Regions from separate parts of the Planococcus sp. 11815 genome, predicted to be linked through region 3. Evidence: riboswitches for the same ligand, from Rfam matches in the RefSeq annotation. Region 3 holds a riboswitch; each other region holds the start of a gene.
The links. Region 3 has a riboswitch for cobalamin ahead of M1Q06_RS04255 (hypothetical protein). Riboswitches for the same ligand answer to the same signal wherever they lie in the genome.

Region 1 (5,387 bases), 1.0 Mb from region 3:
GGATAGAAGTCTGTATTCTAAAGTTCTTATCAATTAATACAAAGATTTAGTTTACATATTGCCGGATTATCGGAAGTCATGTGTATTTCAAAGGAGAGAAGGTGTGCTAAGCACATCTTCTCTCCTTTTTGTGAATCTGTACTCTTACGAACGATTTTATTCAATAAAGTAAAGGTAATTATTTCATATACATATTATGGGAGTTGGTGTTAGTCTAAATGTAGTTGATGTTTGAAAAAGTCGAATGTAACTCACCGCACTTAAGTTACATTCAACTACCAAAGATTAAAAGAAAGTCTTTATGGCAATGACTTTGAAATTCAAGAAACCAAAATTATGTAAGGAAGGGTTAAATGACTTACTTTTTCTTAATACTTCTGGTTTTCTTTATAATTGTCGCAAATATTATTGGGTTTAAAGGCTATAAGAAAAAGAAAAATCTATATTCTGTAGCGTTTACAATACTATTATTAGCGATATTATTTGGGACAATCGGCGGTGCACTGGCACTATTTCTTATTCGTGATGCTTTTGCAATATTTTATGGCATGCAAGTAGGTTACTGTCTCTTAATAAATAGTTTCATCGTTTTTATAATTGCGATTGTAGCAACTTTAATAAAAAACTATAACAGTAGAAAAATATAATTTAAAAAAGCATAGAACTAAGTCGTACTTATCTGGGATAAGAAATAATAAGGTAATTAAAAGAGTAAATGTAACTTAATATAAATTAATTTGCATTCACATATTAAACCTTTCTTAGAAGGGATGAACCAATTGAAGTACTTAATATTAACAATAATAATTGCTCTATTATGGGTATTAGCATCAGCTATCGGTATTAATTCGATCATTTTTTTCCCGAATGCAATTGCCTGGACCACTAAATTTATTCTGCCATGGATTGCTTTATACTGGCTCATTAGACTCGTTAAAATCCAAGAAAAAAAACAGAAAAATTTCCTGATGATCTGAATATAACTTAATCTAAATCAAGTTGCATTCACATCAAAGCAAATAGAGAACGGGATACCTCCACTTTTCTATCAAGTGGAGGTATCCCGCCTTATAACTTAATTTAAATCTCTGATGACATAAAACATTTCGTAATAAAGCCCTCTTACAACTTCTTCATATTCTTCCTCAGAAAGATCCTTAGCTAAAATATTGAATTGCCAACTTGAAGCGCCTTCTTCAGCCGCCGGGTAATAGCCTAAAGAAAAGATTTCCTCATCATGGACTCTTTTGGAATAATCTGTGTAACTTATCTCATCGTCCACAAAGGGAAAGTAATAAGCTTCTGTTTGGATGAAGAAAAAGAGAACATCTGAATTTGCAAATACTTCAGTATAGGGACTATCAGCAGCCCTTTCTAAATACTCTTCCATGACGAAAAAACTATCGTATTGTTCGACTGTTTCGATACTCAACTCTTCGATCTCCACCGTACTGAAAGTGATTTTCTCTGAGTCTATTTCTGGCGGAGTGCCTAATACCCCTATCTCAAGATTTCGTCCTAGATACTCTTCTTGAGTGTCTTGTTTATTAGGCTCCACGACTTCTTGTTGTGTGTCTTCTATTTGGGAGCTGCAGGCTGATATGACGAATAAAAACAATATGACCATTGAAATCATAAAAATTCTATTTAGTTTCTTTAACAAGGTTTTGGCTCCCTTCTTAAATTTTGATTTCCATATTTTTACCTTATCATACTTTTAAAACCAGTTATACGGAGAGGTTAATCCTTGTTTTAAATGGAACTTAAGTCCAGTTAAGTTATATTCAGAATACTGACTCCAAACTTATTTTTATTATCTTCACATTAAAAGATGCGAAGGAAATAGAATAGGATAAAAATGGCCATTCCGATTTTTAGCGGAATGGCCATTTTTACTTTTTTTGACGAGCCTTGAAATGGCTTCAGGAGAAACATTACAAAAACTGATTTATTACTAGTTCTGATGTAAAGATAAGTTTCCGGACTTCTGCCAAAATCGAATGATTCAACAGTAAAACAAGCTTTCTCTTTAATTTAAACTTATCCCAAAAACTCGATGGCCACGTCACCTTCGAAAGTAAAGCTAGTGAGGAAAGAATGACTGTGTATATAATGAAAAGAAAAATAGAGTTTGAATCCAATGCATAAAGTTGCTTATGTCTTGAACATGAGTTAAAAGGGAAGCCGGTTGAATTCCGGCGCGGTCCCGCCACTGTAAGTGAGAGCCATCTGAAAAAGCCACTGAAGCGATGCTTCGGGAAGATTCAGAAGGCGATGATCACGAGCCAGGAGACCTGCCTTTATGCGGATGCCCGTTTGCTTGCAAGGACAAGCTGGGAGTCAGCCTTTTTTTCGCTGTTTTTTCTCAATCCCTTGCGGCACGCGGGGGATTTTTCTATTTTGACGAGTGGAGGGAAAAGTATGCCAGCAGTTTCGATTATGATTCAAGGAACAGCTTCCGATGTGGGGAAAAGCTTGATTTGTACAGCGCTATGCCGAATTTTTTCAGACGATGGCTTCCGTGTGGCTCCGTTTAAATCACAGAACATGGCGCTGAATTCGTTTGTGACAGAAGCAGCCGGCGAAATCGGCAGGGCGCAGGGCGTTCAAGCAGAAGCAGCCCGTATTCCGGCGACTTTTGATATGAATCCAATTTTGCTCAAGCCAAAGCAGGACATGGTGTCAGAAGTCATTGTCCATGGCCGGCACTTTATGGACATGAATGCAAAAACCTATCGCGACGATTTCTTGCAGCAAGTGATGCCGGCGGTCGAGCAGTCGATGCGCAGGCTGCAGCAGGATTTTGACGTGCTGGTACTTGAAGGTGCCGGTAGCCCTGCAGAAATCAATTTGAAGGATAAAGACATTGCCAATATGCGCATGGCCCACTTGGCAGATGCCGCCGTCATTTTAGTGGTGGATATCGACAAGGGTGGTGCGTTCGCCGCTATCGTCGGAACGCTCGCTTTGCTCGATGAATCGGAACGAATTCGTGTAAAAGGAATCATCATCAATAAATTCCGTGGCATGCGTGAGCTGCTCGATGATGGCATTGACTGGCTGGAGAAAGAAACAGGCATTCCGGTGCTCGGGGTCTTGTCTTATCTCGATGTCCAAATCGATGCAGAAGATTCTCTTGCATTGTCATCGCTGCGGTTTAAAAAACCGAAACCAGGAGAGTTTGCTGTAGATATAGCCGTCATCCGGCTCCCACGAATCTCGAATTTCACAGATATAGACCCGTTTTTCGATGAACCGGAAACGGGCGTGCGTTTGGTCGGAAAAGTCGAAGATCTCGGTACACCTGACCTGCTCGTCATTCCCGGAACCAAAAACACATTGGCTGATGCTGCGTGGCTCAAAGAAAACGGCTTTGATCGAGCGATTCAACAGCTGCACGAGCAAGGCACCAAGATCTTTGGGGTTTGCGGAGGTTTTCAATTGCTTGGGGAATCACTTTTAGATAATGAGGCGGTCGACGGGGAAGGGGGAGTGGCAAGCGGTCTTTCTTTACTGCCGGTGGACACGGTGTTTGTTGGGGATAAGAAAACCGTTTTAATGACCGGCAGGCAAGTAAAAGACGGACAGATGCTGACAGGCTACGAAATCCATTTGGGAAGATCAACTATCCGCGGGGAGACTGTGCCATTTATGCAGCTATCGGACGGCCGGATGGACGGGGCAGTCAGTGCAGATGGAAGCGTGATCGGCACATACCTCCATGGCATTTTCCATAACCGGAAATTCACGCGTGAACTAGTCAATGAATTACGAGTCAAAAAAGGGTTAGAACCATTGGAAGACGATGTGAAACCCGATGCCCAGCGAAGGGAAGAAGAGTATGATTTTCTAGCGGCACAAGTTCGCAGCCATATTAACGTGGCAGCGGTTTACCAATTACTCGGCTTATCTGCTTACGCGGCCCACAAGAGCACAATGTAAGAAGAAATGTGTTTTTCGATACTACTAGAAAATAGTGGATGGTAAAGAACAAAAAGCCGGACTTCCTCTATGGAGTCCGGTTTTTAAATTGAAGGCATTTTTAAAGATCGTATGCCCAAAACATATACCGGACTATTTGATATAGGTATTGGTCATTTGAATTCCATCGCTTTATGATGATATTGAAAATATAAAATATCTATTTAAGACGAGTAAATCAGCCTACTTAATTTAGATTCAGTAAATTTCTCCATAGTCTCAACAGGAAGGGGAAATGAAAATGAAAAAAACAGCTTTGCCATTAGGTATCATCCTCATGGCTCTTGGCTTAAGTGCTTGTGATGCGAGCGAAACGGATGAAAGAGATGCGCCGAATGCTGAAGAACAACCAAGCAACGGGGATAACCAGGAAAGGGAGGAAGCGGAGATGGCAAATCTACTTGCTTTAGAATTGCAAATAGGGAACGAAGTGTTCTCAGCACAACTTTACGAAAGCGATACAACCGAAGCATTGCTTGAATTGCTTCCGTTAACCATAGATATGGAAGATCTTCATGGAAATGAAAAGTTCTTTTATCTTTCAGAAAGGCTCCCAACAAATTCTGAGAGCCCAGGGCATATTAATGCGGGGGACATTATGCTTTACGGAGACGATTGCCTGGTATTCTTTTATGACAAGCTTTCAACTTCCCATCAATATACCCGTCTCGGCTATATCGAAAATGTGGAAAGATTTACTCAAGCGGTCGGAGAGGGGGATATCACGGTCGCTCTTGATTTCGCCGAAAATGATGGATAAAAGGCTTATATAGTTGAAGAACGCATCAAGTCCTAGACTCGATGCGTTCTTTTTATCGCTCATCCAATTAGTGAATAAATGATTCGCAGCTATTCCGTAATTTTCTTTATGGCCTTTGCTGGGACTCCTGCCACTACCGTGTTTGAAGGGACGTCTTTTGAAACGACAGCCCCTGCCGCCACAACGGCATTGTCCCCAATCGTAACACCGGGAAGGATGGTGGCGTTTGAGCCAATCCATACGTTTTCGCCGATAACTACAGGAAAGGGCATGGTGGTGCCTCTTGTTTCCAAGGGCAAGCCATGATTCAAGGTAGCGATCGAGACATTCATGCCGATCAATGAGCCATTGCCGATGGTGATGCCGCCCCGGTCCTGGAACGAACAACCGGTATTGATAAACACATTTTTACCGATGCGTATGTTCTTGCCGAAGTCCGTGTGGAACGGAGGCAAACATAGAAACGAAGCGTCGACTGGTGCGCCTGTCAGTTCAGAGAACAGCGCGACGATTTCTTCTTGGGTGTTGAAAGTTGAGTTCAACTCCACCATGATTTTCTGGGCCTGAAAACTGCTTTGCACCAATAGGCCGTGCAATTCTTTATCTGTACTTGAAATGGGGTTGCCTGCTTTGCAAAAATCGATAA
Region 2 (5,387 bases), 980 kb from region 3:
CATAGTCCATGACTTGAGTCATCGTCGGCGTCTGCAGGCTGTCGAGAGACGCGAGCTGCGTGTTGATGCGCAAAAAGACGTCTTTTTCGGTATCGGACAATGAATCCCAATTTTTAATATCATCCTGCATATTGATTTCCTGCGCTTTCCAGAAGTTCGCTAGCAGCGCTTGGTACAGTTCATACATATGCGGATGGGCGATGTCGTTCCAATTGAGCAAACCAGAGCTCGCCCCGCCGACAATGGCGGTCGAGCGGTTCGGTGCATCCGGATCCATTAATGGTTGTTTCGTTAAAGTTTGCATACTCCTCATCCTTCCTTAGCTTTCACATGCCTCGCATGCTTCGATTTCTTCCTGAGACGTGCTGCGCACATAATAGCTTGTCTTTAAGCCGCAATTCCATGCTTCGAGGTGCAGTTCCAGCAATTCTTTGGCACGGATCGTGTGCGGCACGTATAAATTAAAGCTGATCGACTGGTCGATATGGCGCTGTCTTGCGGCATTTTGGCGGATGCTCCATTTTTGGTCCAGCACGTGGCGCGCGCGGCGGTAGTAGTCATACGTCCGGTGGTTGAGATCCGGTGCCGTCACATTAAAGCGGAAATTCTTTTTCTCTTCTGCGTATTCGACGGCATATAAAGGATCGATACCGTCTGTCGAGCCGCCGATTTTGGCAGTCGATGAGTTCGGTGCGACCGCCATCATCCAGCCGTTGCGCACGCCGGATGCGGATACTTTGCGGCGCAAGGCATCCCAGCGCTCTCCCTTGTAGCTGCGGCGTTCGAAATACTCGCCCGTATGCCATTCAGAACCTGTGAATTCACTGAATGCGCCTTTTTCTTCTGCCAGCCCCGCTGATGCGCGGATGGCGTGCCAAGCGATTTCTTCGTATAAGGTATCAGCATAATCGACTGCTTCTTGCGTTTCCCAGTGGATGCTGCGAAGCGCAAGCAAATGGTGCCATCCGAATGTCCCTAATCCAACGGCACGATATTTTTGATTCGTTACTTCCGCCTGGCCGACCGAAATGGTATTCAAATCAATGACATTATCGAGCATGCGCAATTGAATGGGGATGAGGCGGGATAAGACGTCCGCTTGCACTGCTCTCGGCAAGTTGATGGACGACAGGTTGCAGACGACGAAATCGCCAGGTTTTTTCACAGTGACCAAATTGCCTTCTTCGTCTTTGTATTCTTTAATGATCTCAGTTGGAGACATGTTCTGGGCGATTTCGCTGCATAGATTGCTGCAATAGATGGATGTTTTGCCGATGCCGCGCAAGTGCTTATTCGGGTTTCCACGGTTCACTTCGTCGCGGTAGAACATATACGGAGTACCAGTTTCGAGCTGCGATACCATGATGCGCGCCATAACGTCCATTGCACGGAACGATTTTCTTGCCAATAAAGGATGGTTGACTGCTTCTTCGTATTTTTCCGTGAAGTATTTACGATCCGTTTCGTCATAGAAATCTTCCAAGCCAAGCAAATTGCCCTGCTCGTCTTTCCAACCCATCACTTGCTTCACTTCATGCGGGCAGAACGTATGCCATTCGCCGATGCTGCGTCCGTTTTCATCTGTTTCTTGCAGCTTTTTCATGAACAAATCCGGAATCGACACGCCCGTGAAAATATCGTGTGCTTTGCGGCGCTCATCGCCGTTGTTTGTTTTCAAATCCAAGAAGCCATTCATGATGTCCTTATGGAAGACATCTAGATACACTGCCACTGCGCCTTGGCGCTGGCCGAGCTGGTCGACACTGACGGCGGTGTCATTAAGCAGGCGAATCCACGGGATGACGCCGGATGAATTACCTTTAAATTTGCGGATGTCCGAGCCGAGTGCACGTACTTTTCCGTAATAAACCCCGAGGCCGCCGCCGTCTTTACTTAGGCGCGCAACGTCCCAGTTGTTCTGGTAGATCCCATCAAGCGAATCCGCCACGGTGTCGATAAAGCACGAAGACATTTGTCCGAAGCTTTTACCAGCATTCGATAAAGTCGGCGTCGCCACTGTCATATACAAATTGCTCATCGCCCAATACGCTTCCTTGACGAGTTCCAAACGGCGCACTTTCGGTTCTTTTTGCATCAAAGTCATTGCGATGATGAGAAAGCGCTCCTGCGGCAATTCCCAAACCCGGCCGTCATAGTCTTTTGCCAAATAACGGTCCGCCAGCAAGAATAATCCTATGTAATTGAACAATTCATCGCGCTCTGGTGCGATTTCTTTTCCTAGTAGGCGAATTTCGTCCTCGGAGTAAGCTTCCAACAAATCTTTCGAATAAATGCCAACTCGACTCAGCCCGTAAATCAATCCATAAAAATCATCGTATTTGTTCGCTGCGCTGTAGCCGCGTGTTTGTGCCGCTTGCTCGTATAATTTCTCCAAATATAATCCTGCTGCCTCAAACGTCCAATGCGGTTCGTCCATCGACACACGGTCAAGTGCATCTTGTATTTTTCTATCGCGTTCTACTGCTCCTAAAGTCATTTCAACACAGCTCCTTTGCATATTCGTTTGCGATCATTCGGCGTTCTTTTCGTTCTTGTGCATTCTCAAACAGTCGTTTTTCATTTTCTGTTTCCGGCACTACGCTCGCGACCGGCGTCGGGCGGCCTTCTGCATCTACTGCCACCATCGTCAAAATCGAGGTGGTCGTAAGGCTGCGCGTGCCGCTTTCGATGTGCTGACATTCTGCTTTGACGTATACTTCCATCGAAGTACGTCCTGTCGAAATGACGACGCCTTCTAGAATCAGGATATCGCCGACTTTCGCCGAGGACAGGAAATTGACGTTGTCAATCGAGGCAGTGACGACTGCACGCTGGCTATGTTTCATTGCCGCGATAGCCGCGATTTCATCGATATATGCGAGGACGGTGCCTCCGAAAATCGTGCCCATATGATTGGTATCCGGCGGCAAGACGAGCCGGGACTGGATGGTCCTGGATACGCCGGCCGGAAGTTGTTTTCTATGCATGCTGACTTCCTCCTTTTGAAAACACAAAAGCCCCCACTCTCCGGAGAGAATGGGGGCATAAACGCAAGTTAATTAGGTGGGCACACGTGGGCCACACAAACCAAACCTTTGTCATCCTTCCCAATTCCCGGAGAAGTGCAAAACGACAACAAAGGCAGGTCTCCTGGCTCGCGCGTCACTCTCCCCATGCCCTTCCCGTCCATTGGACAGTGGATTTCATGGTTCGTCTGCGCTTACAGTTGCGGGAACAGCTCCGGGATTTCACCGGATTCCCTATTCAGCCCATATTGGGCACCTTTGTTGCGGTATCACTATATATGGTGTTGAATTTTTACATCATCACCAAATCTTGTAGTTTCACTATAGACCAGTTCCAATTTCGCCGCAAGGATTTTCTCGCACTTCCTGCAGAAAGTGAAAAAGGGTCTAGTCACTGGCGTGTTTTTCGTATAAAACTTTCAATTTGTAGTTATTTTTTGATACGAGGTTCTTTAAATTTTCTGTTTCTGTGAAGATAGCGAGAGTTTGCTTGTAGAACCGATATGGTGTTGTGATTGTGCATCATCTTGGCAGTCGCCAGCCTGCTTTGGGTTGGCCTTTGGCAGTAAGCCAGGAAGACCGTCTGTCTTACTGCGTCGGCTCACCCTTGTCGCTGGCCGGCTAAAACATTTCATAGATTCGTGTGTGTTTAATTAAATCTACTTCTTTAATGAGTTCCCTGCTAGTGGGGGAATCGCTTTCCAGATTGGGCATGTAATGAGGTAGTGAGAGTTTGATTGTGGAATCGTTTCTGTGTTCTTCTTGTGCTTCATTTTATTAATCGCCGCCGGGCTTTGGGTTGGCCTTTCGCAATAAGCCAGGAAGAACGCCTGTCTTATCGCTTCGGCTCACCCCTTTGCGCTCGGCGGCTCGGAGACTTCGTTGTTCTATGTGCGTTTAATCGGAGCTGCTTCTTTAGTTAGTTGCCGGCTAGTGGGGGAATCGCTTCCCGGATTGAGCATGTAATTGGATAGCGAGAGATTTATTGTGAAATCGTTCCGGTGTTCTAGTTATGTATCATCTTGGTACTCGCCGCTGGGCTTTGGGTTGGCCTTTCGCAGTAAGCCAGGAAGAGCGCCTGTCTTATCGCTTCGGCTCACCCTTTTGCGCTCGGCGGCTTAGAGATTTCGTTGCTCAGTATGTGTTTAATTAGATCTGCTCCTATAGATAGTTGCCGGCTAGTGGGGGAATCGCTTCTTGAGATAAGCATCAACAAGATAGGCAGGATTTTCTCATGCAATCGTTCCGAAGCTTGGTTTGTTCTTTCAATGAGTTTTCGATGCCTCGCTTTAGAGTAGCTGCCGCAAAACCCCTCCGCTTTCTTCCGTCATTTCTATTTCCCAGGAAATAAAAAGGCCGCGCAATTACCTGCGCGGTTTTTGTTATCCATCGACCCATTCAGATTCAGCTTCTGGCTGTTTTCCTTTTTGGTTCGTGGCTTCTTTATTGTCTTTGCTTGTATACGGCTTGAAACTCTTGGCCTTGTTCTTGCCTTTTTCCCAACGGTTCCAGCCTTTTTTGCCGGTTCCTTGGCCTACGCCGCTTTTTGATTTCGCTTTTGCTTTGCCCATTTCTTTCACTCCCGTTCACTCATCGTGACGTTCAGCTTACCACATTCGGCAGCTTTCGTGAACAAAGGTGTTTAGGCGCCGAGCACTTTCTGGATGTCTTTGTGCATTGAATCGGGTGTATCTTTCGGTGCGAACCTCGCTACGACTTTGCCATTTGGATCGATCAGGAATTTTGTGAAATTCCATTTGATGCCGCTCGACAGGAAGCCTTTCGTGTTCGACGTCAAATGATCGAACAAGGGATGTGCATCTTTACCGTTCACCTTGATGATGTCATGCATCGGGAAAGTGACGCCGTAAGTCATGCGGCATGATGATTCGGCATCTGCCGCTTCCCCGAGTTCCTGGCCGAATTGATCGGACGGAAAGCCGAGCACAACAAGGCCTTCATCTTTGTAGCGCTGGTAAATTTTTTCGAGGCCATCAAATTGGCCGCGCAAACCGCATTTGGTCGCCGTGTTGACGACGACCATTGGCTGTCCTTTGTAACGTTCGAGCTTATACTCTTCCCCGCTGGCATCGGTGACCTTAATATCGTAGATTCCCATCATTCACCACTCCCGTTTCCAAGATTTTTCACAGATCCATTTCACCGAAAAATGCATTCAAGTCTTTCAAGTTTTTCATCAGCTCGATGGCATTGACATCGAGGTAATTGCAACTCGTGATTTTGTCATGAATGGCTTGGCCGATCGGCTCTTCGTCGGCAATCGACTGCTCGGTCAAAGAAATGCGAAAAGCGCGGCGGTCTTCAGCCGATTGTTCTTTCACGATGCGGCCATTTTGAATC
Region 3 (5,387 bases):
GTGCTCGGGGAGGATATCGGAAAATACGGCGGGATTTTCGGTTCGACGCAAGGCTTGATGGAACAGTTCGGGCCGGAGCGCGTGCTTGATACGCCGATTTCCGAGACAGCGTTCATCGGAGCGGCAATCGGAACGGCGGCAGAAGGCATGCGGCCGATTGCGGAATTGATGTTCGTCGATTTCTTCGGCGTCTGCATGGACCAGATCTACAACCATATGGCGAAAATCCCGTACATGTCCGGCGGCAATGTGCGCTTGCCGATGGTGCTCATGACGGCGGTCGGCGGCGGCTATAGCGATGCTGCGCAGCACTCGCAAACTTTGTATGCGACGTTCGCGCATATGCCGGGGATGAAAGTGGTCGCGCCGAGTACACCGTATGACTTAAAAGGCATGATGACGTCCGCGATCCGTGACGACAATCCGGTTGTGTTCATGTTCCATAAATCGCTTCAAGGACTCGGCTGGATGGACCAGCTCGATTATGCGGTCGGCCATGTGCCGGAAGAATCGTATACCGTGCCGCTCGACAAGGCGAATGTCATGCGGGAAGGGAAAGACGTAACCATCGTCGGCATCCAGATGATGACGCATTATGCGATGGAAGCGGCAGAGCGACTCGCACAAGATGGCATCGAAGCGGAAGTCATCGACCTGCGATCCTTGGCGCCGATCGATAAAGACACGATCCTCAATTCAGTGAAGAAAACGCATCGGCTGGTCGTCGTCGATGAAGATTACCGTTCGTATGGCATGACTGCTGAAATCGCGGCGATCGTCTCAGAAGAAGCGCTTTATGAACTCGAAGCGCCGATCAAGCGATTGGCAATTCCGGATGTGCCGATTCCGTACAGCCATGTGCTCGAAGATTTCGTCTTGCCGGGACCGGATAAAATCGTCGAGACAGTCAAACAGATGATGGATGAAGCGTAAGAGGAGGCGATTGGATGCATGATGTGACTTTGCCGAAGCTGTCTGAAGATACCGATGAGAGCTTGATTGTCCTGTGGTTCGTGGACGAGGGAGATTACGTCAAAGAAGGCGCCGTGTTGTGTGAAGTGCAAACGGAAAAAGCGGTGTCAGAAATTCGTGCCGAAACGAGCGGAACGGTGAAGAAGATTCACGTGAAGCGCGGAGATTCCGCGAAAGCCGGCACATTGCTTGCAGTTATCGATCCGAAAGGACAAGCTGCCGAGAACACGGGGGCTTCTGAAAAAGTCCACCTCGAACAGGCGGAAGAAAACGAAGCGGCACAAGAGACCGCGAGCTTTACCCGCGTATCGCCGAGACTGCGCCATCTAGCCAAAGAACTGGGCGTTAAACTTGAAGATGTCAAAGGCACTGGGAAAGGCGGGTCGATCACCGAACAGGACATCCGTGATGAAGCAGGATTATGAATAGAAAAAGACGCAACCGGTTTGATCGGTTGCGTTTTTTTATTGATGAATAGATTATTCATTGCCTCTGAAATAGAGGGAGAGCAGCACTCGTGCCGTTATTACTCGGAAATTGATAAACACTGCCATAGCTTAAAACATGCCTGCTCTTATTGACTGAAGTACAAATGAATAGATCTATTCCATTAATTCAGGATACACCGTTTCCGCCACCAACTGCACCGCTTCGCCGATGCGCGGTCCAGGGCGGGAAGTGATGTCGGAATCGATGAAGTGCACTTCGTCGTTTTCGATTGCCTCTACGGCAGACCAGCTGTCGCGTGCTTCGATATCGCCGACCGCATCTTCGACGTAAGAAACGGTCGTCAAGATGACTTCGGGATCGCGGGTGATGACTTCTTCTTCGGAGATACTCGGCCATCCTTCAAGATCTTCAAAGGCATTGGTTACTTGGGCGTGGTCAAGGATTTCCTGCATGAACGTCGATTTGCCGGTTGTGTAGATTTCTGGAGACGGGCTGATTTCCACGTACACTTCTTTTTGCTCTTCGACCGCTGCAAGGCGTTCTTGGACATCTTCGATTTGCGTTTGGATGCCTTCGATCACTTCAGCGCCTTTTTCTTCCTTGGCAAGAACAGAGGCGATTTGTTCGATATCGCCGTATACTTCATCGAATGAAGTAGCCGATTCGATAACGAATACCGGAATGTCGGCATCTTCAAGTTGGGAAAGGGCAGGCGGTGCCTCGCCGGTTGAATAAGCCAAAACGACATCCGGGTCGAGCTGGATGATTTTCTCGGCATTGAATTCCACGGAATCACTGACGCGTTCGATGTCCTGTGCCGCTTCCGGGTAGTTGTCATAGTCGGTAACGCCGACCAATTGATCGCCGGAATCGAGTGCAAAGACGATCTCGGTGTTGCTCGGGATGAGCGACACGATCGTTTCAGGCGCTTGCTCGAATTCGAGTTCTTCGCCGCGGTCATCGGTGACCGTGTACGGTGCGTCGCTTGCAGTTTCAGTTGGCGTTTCTTCTGTTGTTTCGTCTGTTGCCGGTACTTCGGCAGTATCATCTTGGCAAGCACCGAGTGTTAAAGAGAGTGGAATGCTGAGTAAGAGAAATGATTTGATTTTCACGAGTGAGTCTCCTTTTTCTTCATGCGTTTTGTTGGATAGGATTTGCTGACGAATGGGATTTCATCGACGCCGTGCTGCTTATTGGCATACACGGCCATGACAAAAAAGACATTGGCGAGCAGGTTGGCATAGTCCATCAAATGCTCCGGCACTTCGCGCTCAAGCATCACATGGTGCAGGGCGCGGACGGACTTTTTCGCTTCGCTGCGGCAGACGTGAAGAATGCACGCAGCGTGGGTTCCTTGCGGCAGGACGAACTGGCCGATTTCCTCTTTCACTTCCGCCACGTAGCGGTCGTACAAGTCGCTGAGCTCGGCGAGGTCTTGTTCGGTAATCGCGATTTTCCCGCGCACCGAGCCGTTCAAGTGATAAACCATCGGCTGCAGGCAGCGCAAATCATCGATGATTTGCGGGACATCGTTGACCGCGATGGCTTCGCCGATCCGTGTCGTCAAGGAATCGGTGCGGATCTCGAAATCGACCGTCGAAGCGCTTTCCCGCATGAACGGGTAGCACAGGTAGCGCATGTCTTTTTTCATTTGTTCACCTCCTGGATAGAATCCGTAAATATCAGCAGACGTATCGCTTTCAAAAAGAGACAAAAAAAGCCACTCTCAACGAAGAGAGTGGCACGATTGCGAATATCCAGCACAAGGCTGTCCATAGGAAAAAGTTGCCGTAGATCCTCTTATCTTCCGAAGAGCAAAAATACGTTCAGAAAAAGGTAGGTCTCCTGGCTTGTGCATCGCTTTACTCTAAGGCCTTCCCGGGTCTCCCCAGTGGCATCTCTTATTTCATACGCACTTACAGTTGCGGAAACAGCTCCGGATTTTCACCGGATTCCCTGTTACGCTGACGAATCAGCACCTTTTCCCTGCATGATTATTTACTTAGTTTCAGTGTAGCACTTTTGATTTGGATTTAGGAGGGCTGGACGAAAATGTTTAGAGCATGAGTCGTTAGAATAGGGGGAAGGGGGAGGAAAGTTTTATCAGCTGGGCATATGCCTAATTTTTGAGGGTAATTGAACAATAGCAGGGAAATGAGTGTTATCGCAAAACTTTAAGGAGGGGAACTATGGAAAATCACAATGGCCTGACATGCCCATTTTGCCAATCGGAAATGAAAAAAGGATTTATCCAGAGTGGCACAAGACTCGCATGGGTGCCGAAAGTATCCAAACTGAGTGCTGAGCCGAGCCTGACTAAAGGTTCTGTGTTGTTATCGGAACAAAGCCGTTTTTCCATCAACCATGTCGATGCTTTTCTGTGTGAATCTTGCAAGAAAGTCATCATTGATTATGAAAGCAATGAACAAGAACAATAACATTTATTCTCTTGAGAAAAATGGCAAATTAGATTTTCTATCAAATAAAAAAGAGCAGCGACGTCGCTGCTCTTTTTTGCTTTGAATAAATGAAGTATTCAAGTCATTAATTGCAGATTTGATCAGTAGCGGCTGTGCAGCCAACACTTCCTACAAGCGCACATATCGCAGCAAGGCCAAGACCGCCAAGGCCTGTTGTGATTCCTAACGCGCCAGCAAGAGCGTAACACGCCACACCGCCGCCCGTTCCGCAAAGAGCACCTACTGCATATTCACAAAAAGAAGCATACGCAACAAACTCGTTGCCATTGTCACTGGCATTTTGACTAGCGCCTTTAATGTTCTTTTCTGCATTGGCCACAAAATCTTCATGGCTTACTTCTAAACCATCTTGATCCCAAAGGCCTCCTTCATTATCGACCGTTACGTTGTAAACTTCAGTTTGTTTTCCGTCTAGGTTGAAGACTGCCTGGATATTGATATTGTCGCCATCCATTTGTTTAGCAAAGAGGGCTTGGTCTGTGATGACATCACGGTTCGCTACATCATACGTGAATTGCACGTAAGCCAAGTTTTCGCTTTGTTTAGCAAGTTCATCGAAGATAAATTCGACATATGCGATATCGCCTTTAGGACCTGGGACTGTGTTGATGATGATGTTATCAGTGGAGATGGCATTGATTTTACTAATCTTTTTATAAACTTGGTATTCATCCGTTTTTTTCAAGGTATTTCTGATTTGATTAAATTCCTTTTGACTAACATTCGAGGTCCCTTTTTCAAACATTGGACCTTCAGCTTGAGCAGCGCCTACAGAACTGAATGCTGATGAAACCAAAAGAATGGCCACTGCTACTAACATGAAGACTTTCTCAAACGATTTTATCGACATAGTTAATCTGCCTCCTAATTTTTTCTCTTTTGTGATATAAGCATTAAAGAAACAACCAAAGCGAAAATAAACAGAAACAACACAATGCCTAATTCCAAATTCGTGTCAAACATGTGCCTCCCCTCCTTCTCAAATGTGTCTTTACTATAATTTCCAATTGTTTAACTTTTAAACATATTTTTAGAAAATTAAAAATATTTTTGAAAAATAATTAGCCATAAAGGATCCCGAGTGAGAACGTGCTTCCCTTTTCCTTGCCAACATTATTGATAAGGGGCAGCAAAAGCAGTATGTCATTTATTGATTAATAAACGCACATGCTATAATGACGCTAAACAAGATAGAGGAGGAGTTCAATATGCTACCAACAAATTTGACAGAGGCGTTAAACGCTCAATTCAATAACGAACTTCAGGCAGCACATGCGTACACAGCGATGGCCTCGTACTTTTCAGGAAAAGGGTATCATGGATTTGCCAACTTCTATTTGATCCAATCAAGAGAAGAACATGTGCACGCGATGAAATTCTATCAATATCTAGTGACGATGGATGAACAGCCCGTACTCCAGGCGTTAACAGAACCTAGAAATGAATATGCAAATGCCTTGGATGTCGTGGAAGCGTCACTTGCGC
Region 4 (5,387 bases), 1.5 Mb from region 3:
AGTGTGTGAAAAAGCATGCGCATGCAGCTGCGGCAAAACCGCCATCTTGCGGGCCAATTCCTTAGCTGGGAAATCGCCAACAGGCTTACCGTCGATCCGGACAACGCCGGCTGTCGGCTCCAAGACGCCGCTGATCAATTTCATCAAGGTAGATTTGCCGCTGCCATTCGGCCCGAGTATGCCAAGCATGCGGCCTTTTTCGACACCGAATGAGATGCGGTCGACGATTTTCTTGTCGCCATAGCCGCCTGACAACTTTTCAATTTGCAACATTTAAAGCCCTCCTCTGCGCTGGCGGAAAAAGATGAATGCAAAGACCGGCGCCCCGATAAACGCAGTAATAACGCCAATCGGCAATTCGGTCGGTGAAATGATCGTCCGCGCCACCAAGTCGCAAACAATTAAAAGCGCAGCCCCGTTGATAAACGATAACGGCAAGACATGGCGGTGGTCAGAGCCCCATACGAGGCGCGTGATGTGCGGGACGACCAAGCCAACAAAGCCGATGGTTCCAGATACTGCAACTGCTGATCCCGTCAGGACCGATCCGCCGATCAAAATCGCCATCTTGCTCTTCCTGACGTCTACACCCAAATGTTGTGCACGTTCTTCACCGAATAGCATCGCGTTTAATTCACGGCGGTAAAGCCATAAGACGAATGAACCGACAAGCACAAACGGCAGCGCCATCTGGACATAGGGCCAGCCGCGCATCGACACGCTGCCAAGCAGCCAGCCGATGATCTGCCGCAGTTCTTCACCGGTCAACGCAATCATCAAAGACATGATCGACCCCAGGAATGAACTGAAGATGATGCCGGTCAAAATAACTGTTTCCATCTTCATCGACCGGTCGACAAGCCGTGCAAAACCCATGACGGCGAGCATCGTGATCAAAGCGCCGATCATGCTGATGACCGGCAAGGTGAACAGGCCAAGAAACGGAATGGAGATGCCGAAAAAAAGCGTCATCACGGCACCGACAGCGGCACCGGACGACACTCCCAAAGTATATGGATCAGCGAGCGGGTTTTTCAGCAAGCCTTGAAAAGCTGCGCCCGCAATCGCAAGTGCCGCACCGACTAGTCCCGCAAGCACCACACGCGGCATGCGGATATTCCATAAAATATTCGCAGCTGCTTCGTCCGATGAAGGGTTCCAGATAACCGCCGGTGAAATTGGCACCGTCCCGACCGTCACTCCGAGCACTACTGCCCCGCCCAATAAAATCAGGGAGACTACATAGGCGAGTGCAGATTTACTCACTGAATGTCTCCGGATAAATCACTTCTGCCAAAGTCATCAAGCCTTCCGTCAAACGCGGGCCTGGACGCGTGACAGTATCAGGGTTCAATTCATAAATGGCATCTTCTTGCACGGCCGTCACATCTGCATAACCGCTGCGCTCTTTGATCAATTCAGCAGCATTTTCGATATAACCGCCTTCTGTGGTGATGATGATTTCAGGGTTTGCCGCAACAACTGCTTCCGGATCCATGCTGATCCAGCCTTCTTCGCCTCCTGCGACATTTTCAGCTTGAATCATTGTCAGCATTTCATGGATGAACGTACCTGTACCGGCTGTATAAAGTTCCGGTTCGCTGCCAATCTCTACGAAGACCGATTTGGATTCGTCGACACCAGCCGCCAGTTCTTCAACTTCCGCGACTTGCGCTTCCATTTCCTCGATTAACCCGTCTGCTGCTTCCACTGCGCCTGACACTTGGCCTATGACGGAAATCGTTTCATATACTTCATCAAATGTTTCTGCGTTTTCTACGACAAAGACATTCAATCCGGCATCACGCAGCTGCTGATATCCTTCAGTTCCCATGCCAAGCCCTGATTCATGGGCCAAAACGACATCCGGCTGCAGGCTGATGATTTTCTCTACATTGAATTCTTGGCCGCCGATTTTTTCTAGATCTGCTACTTCTTCCGGATAATTGTCGAAATCCGAAACGCCGACCATTTTTTCGCCCAGCCCAAGCTCATAGGCGATTTCTGTATTAGAAGGAATCATCGAAACAAATGATTCCGGTTCTTCTTCGATGACTACTTCATCGCCCATTGCATCGACTAAGGTAACCGGGAATTCCGCTTCCGCTACTTCCGACGGCGGTTCAGCCGGTGTTTCTACATCTTGATCTTCGACAGGTGCCGCTTCGTCGCCGCATCCAGCCAGTACAATTGCGGCCATTCCTGCAGCCGTCCCGAATTTCCATATATTTTTCATCCTTATTCCTCCTGGTGTTTTGTTTTTTCCCTACCAAGCGCTCGCTCGGGGGCTCACAGGATGTGAGTCAGCTAAGCGTTGCGACAGGACGTCGCGCATTTAGCTTAGCCTCCATTCAGCCGCTTACGCTTTTCTTGGTGGCTAGTTCCAGCGCCTAGCTCCTCGGGTCATAAGCCACTCTGGCTGTGCGGCAAAAAGCGCCGCTTCGCCAGATTGTCTTATACCTGTCGGAGCTGAACAGCCGCTTCCACATTTCATTAAAAAAGTCCCCTGCATAAAGGATGCAGAGGACTTACAGGACGGGTTCGCAAAAAACAAGCGCGTCCGGCCTGTCCTCGCAAGCTTTCGGTTCGGTGTTCATGAAGGCAGGTCTCCTGGCTTGTGGTCATCGCTTGCTGCGCCTTCCCGGGATCTCCTAGTGGCCTTGCAGTTTGCTCTCACATACAGTGGCGGGACCGCGCCGGAATTGCACCGGCTTCCCTTTTAACTCATGTTCTTAGACATAAGCACCTTCATGATTGCTATTCAGTTGATTTGATGACTCCATTATACACCGAAAGCTCTAGTTGTCTTCTACATTTTTTCAGGAGCTTGGACGCCGACTGTCTTCAAGGCATTTGCGAGTGTCGTCTTAACCCCTTCGATCAGGGCAAGGCGCGAACGCGTCAATTCTTCATTGCTAGCATCCAATACTTTATTGGCGTTATAGAAACTGTGGAAGTTCGACGCCAGTTCATGGATATAAGTCGTGACGCGGTGAGGCGCACGGAGTTTTGCAGCATCTGCGATGACTTGTGGGAAATCGCCGATTTTCTTCAATACTTCGATTTCCTTTTCGTCCGTCAACAGCTCCAGATGCTCAGTCGAAGCGGTGAAGTTCTGCTCCGCTGCCTGGCGCAAGATCGAGCAGATGCGCGCATGTGCGTACTGGGAATAATAAACCGGGTTTTCGTTGGACTGGGAAACGGCCAAATCCAAGTCGAAATCCATATGGGAATCGCCGGAGCGCATCGCAAAGAAATAACGGACCGCGTCTAGGCCGACCAAGTCGACCAATTCGCGCATCGTCACGGCTTTACCGGTACGTTTGCTCATTTTCATTTTCTCGCCGTCTTTATACAATTGCACCATTTGGATGATGCTCACTTCAAGCGTATCGCGGTCGTAGCCAAGCGCTTCGATTGCTGCTTTCATGCGTGGGATGTAGCCATGGTGGTCAGCTCCCCAAATATTGATGAGCTTGTCGAAGCCGCGCTGGATTTTGTCTTCGTGGTAAGCGATATCCGGCGTCAAATAGGTGTAGGTGCCATCGTTTTTGATAAGCACACGGTCTTTGTCATCGCCGAATGTTGTCGAGCGGAACCAAGTGGCGCCGTCTTCTTCGTAAATATGGCCATTGTCGCGCAGTTTTTTCAATGCCGCGTCGATCTTGCCGTTTTCGTAAAGGGAAGTTTCCGAATACCACACATCGAAATGGACGCGGAAATCGGCCAAGTCTTTCTGCAATTTCGCAAGCTCCACTTTCAAGCCGTGTTCACGGAATGCTTTATAACGTTCTTGTTCTGTCATATGAAGGAATTTATCACCGTGCTCTTCAACGAGTGCCGCAGCGATATCGATAATGTCTTGCCCGCGGTAGCCATCTTCAGGCATACTTTCACCTTTGCCAAGCGCTTCGAAATAACGCCCTTCAATCGACAAAGCCAAATTATTGATCTGGTTGCCCGCATCGTTGATGTAATACTCACGGGACACGTCATAGCCGGCAAGGTCCAGGATATTGCACATCGAATCGCCAACAGAGGAACCGCGTGCGTGACCCAGATGAAGATCGCCTGTCGGGTTCGCAGAGACGAACTCGACTTGGACGCGCTGGCTGTTGCCGGAGTTCGAGCGGCCATACTCTTCGCCTTGCTCAAGTACAGTTTTGATGACATCGTTCAAATAATCTTTTTTGATGATGATGTTGATGAAGCCAGGGCCTGCGATTTCGACTTTTTCGATATTCGCTGACTGGGTGTCCAAGTTTTCCACGATGGCTTCTGCGATTGCGCGCGGCGGCTTTTTCGCAAGACGCGTCAATTGCATGGCCACGTTTGTTGCGTAATCGCCGTTCGCTTTATCTCTCGGCGATTCCAATTGGACCTGAACCGGTTCTTCTGTAAGTCCCGCTTTTTGGACCGCTTCGGCGATCGCCTGTTTAATGTTTTGCTGTACTTGTTCTACTGCGTTCATTTGGTTCCCTCCATAAACTGTATTTCCATTTCGTATTCGCCGGCAAAATCGTTTCCGAGCGCTAAGTCATAGCGCACTTTGAAACGGCTTTCCGTCATGATGAGTTCATGTGCTTTGGTCGTGAGCATGAACGATTCTTCCCCGTGGCGCAAATTGCCGGTCTGTTCCTTATCCAACAGAAACGGCAGGCGCATCTGCAAACCTCCGCTGCGCATCACGACCGCATCCGTTTCACCGAGTTTGACCGTTGTCCGGATATCGAGATCATCTTGCCGCTCATCGTATTGCAGATAGCGGCGTCCATTTTTCACGGTCAGAACGCCTTCTGAACGCAGTTCCATCACTTGATCTTCAGCACCCGGCTGGCGGATGATCGTCGTCAATTTGATTTTCACCGATTTCTTCATGTGCATCCGCCTTTCCGATAAATAATAACCTTTTCATTATAGCCCGATTGGCGCCGTTTTTTCAATCTAATCCGAGCCAGCTCCTCCGATGCTTCTATAAATGACAAAGGGCTTTCCATTGCCGTGATTTAGTTTTAGGCAAAACAAAGCCGGCCTGTTAAATACAGGCCGGCTTTGTTTTCGTTTTTGGAATTGGAAAGGCGCTTCCGCTTTTCTTCTTGTCCAGCTCCAGCGCCCAGCTCCTCGGGGCCATAAGCCACTCTGGCTGTGCGGCAAAGAGCGCCGCTGCGCCAGATCGTCTTACGCCTGTCGGAGCTGAACAGGCGCTTTCGCTTTTCTTATTGTCCAGCTCCAGCGGCTTGCCTCTCGGGTCGTAAGCCGACTGCCCTGTGCGGCAAAGAGCGCCGCTTCGGTCATTCGTCTTACGCCTGTCGGAGCTGAACAGGCGCTTCCGCTTTTCTTATTGTCTAGCTCCAGCGCCTAGCTCCTCGGGGCCATAAGCCACTCTG

Region 1: linked by a shared signal. The riboswitch ahead of M1Q06_RS15675 (cobyric acid synthase) and the one ahead of M1Q06_RS04255 (hypothetical protein) in region 3 are both predicted to bind cobalamin.
Region 2: linked by a shared signal. The riboswitch ahead of M1Q06_RS15995 (acyl-CoA thioesterase) and the one ahead of M1Q06_RS04255 (hypothetical protein) in region 3 are both predicted to bind cobalamin.
Region 4: linked by a shared signal. The riboswitch ahead of M1Q06_RS13485 (ABC transporter substrate-binding protein) and the one ahead of M1Q06_RS04255 (hypothetical protein) in region 3 are both predicted to bind cobalamin.

The regions. Positions count from the first base shown of each region.
Region 1 is NZ_CP096991.1:3,121,579-3,126,965, reverse strand. Features, by position in the region: gene M1Q06_RS15685 (3-isopropylmalate dehydrogenase) at 354-647, shown strand; gene M1Q06_RS15680 (hypothetical protein) at 1,076-1,663, opposite strand; cobalamin riboswitch at 2,132-2,316, shown strand; gene M1Q06_RS15675 (cobyric acid synthase) at 2,422-3,942, shown strand; gene M1Q06_RS15670 (cyclophilin-like fold protein) at 4,223-4,741, shown strand; gene M1Q06_RS15665 (DapH/DapD/GlmU-related protein) at 4,831-5,387, opposite strand, start outside.
Region 2 is NZ_CP096991.1:3,184,523-3,189,909, forward strand. Features, by position in the region: gene M1Q06_RS15985 (ribonucleotide-diphosphate reductase subunit beta) at 1-313, opposite strand, end outside; gene M1Q06_RS15990 (ribonucleoside-diphosphate reductase subunit alpha) at 320-2,497, opposite strand; gene M1Q06_RS15995 (acyl-CoA thioesterase) at 2,499-2,987, opposite strand; cobalamin riboswitch at 3,124-3,301, opposite strand; gene M1Q06_RS16000 (DUF3934 domain-containing protein) at 4,409-4,597, opposite strand; gene M1Q06_RS16005 (glutathione peroxidase) at 4,669-5,145, opposite strand; gene M1Q06_RS16010 (transcriptional regulator, SarA/Rot family) at 5,174-5,387, opposite strand, start outside.
Region 3 is NZ_CP096991.1:837,480-842,866, forward strand. Features, by position in the region: gene M1Q06_RS04240 (alpha-ketoacid dehydrogenase subunit beta) at 1-933, shown strand, start outside; gene M1Q06_RS04245 (biotin/lipoyl-containing protein) at 948-1,397, shown strand; gene M1Q06_RS04250 (ABC transporter substrate-binding protein) at 1,575-2,534, opposite strand; gene M1Q06_RS04255 (hypothetical protein) at 2,531-3,073, opposite strand; cobalamin riboswitch at 3,241-3,420, opposite strand; gene M1Q06_RS04260 (PF20097 family protein) at 3,612-3,860, shown strand; gene M1Q06_RS04265 (halocin C8 precursor-like protein) at 3,967-4,752, opposite strand; gene M1Q06_RS04270 (ferritin) at 5,111-5,387, shown strand, end outside.
Region 4 is NZ_CP096991.1:2,680,422-2,685,808, forward strand. Features, by position in the region: gene M1Q06_RS13475 (adenosylcobinamide amidohydrolase) at 1-273, opposite strand, end outside; gene M1Q06_RS13480 (FecCD family ABC transporter permease) at 274-1,266, opposite strand; gene M1Q06_RS13485 (ABC transporter substrate-binding protein) at 1,259-2,236, opposite strand; cobalamin riboswitch at 2,584-2,765, opposite strand; gene argS (arginine--tRNA ligase) at 2,810-4,471, opposite strand; gene M1Q06_RS13495 (DUF1934 domain-containing protein) at 4,468-4,878, opposite strand.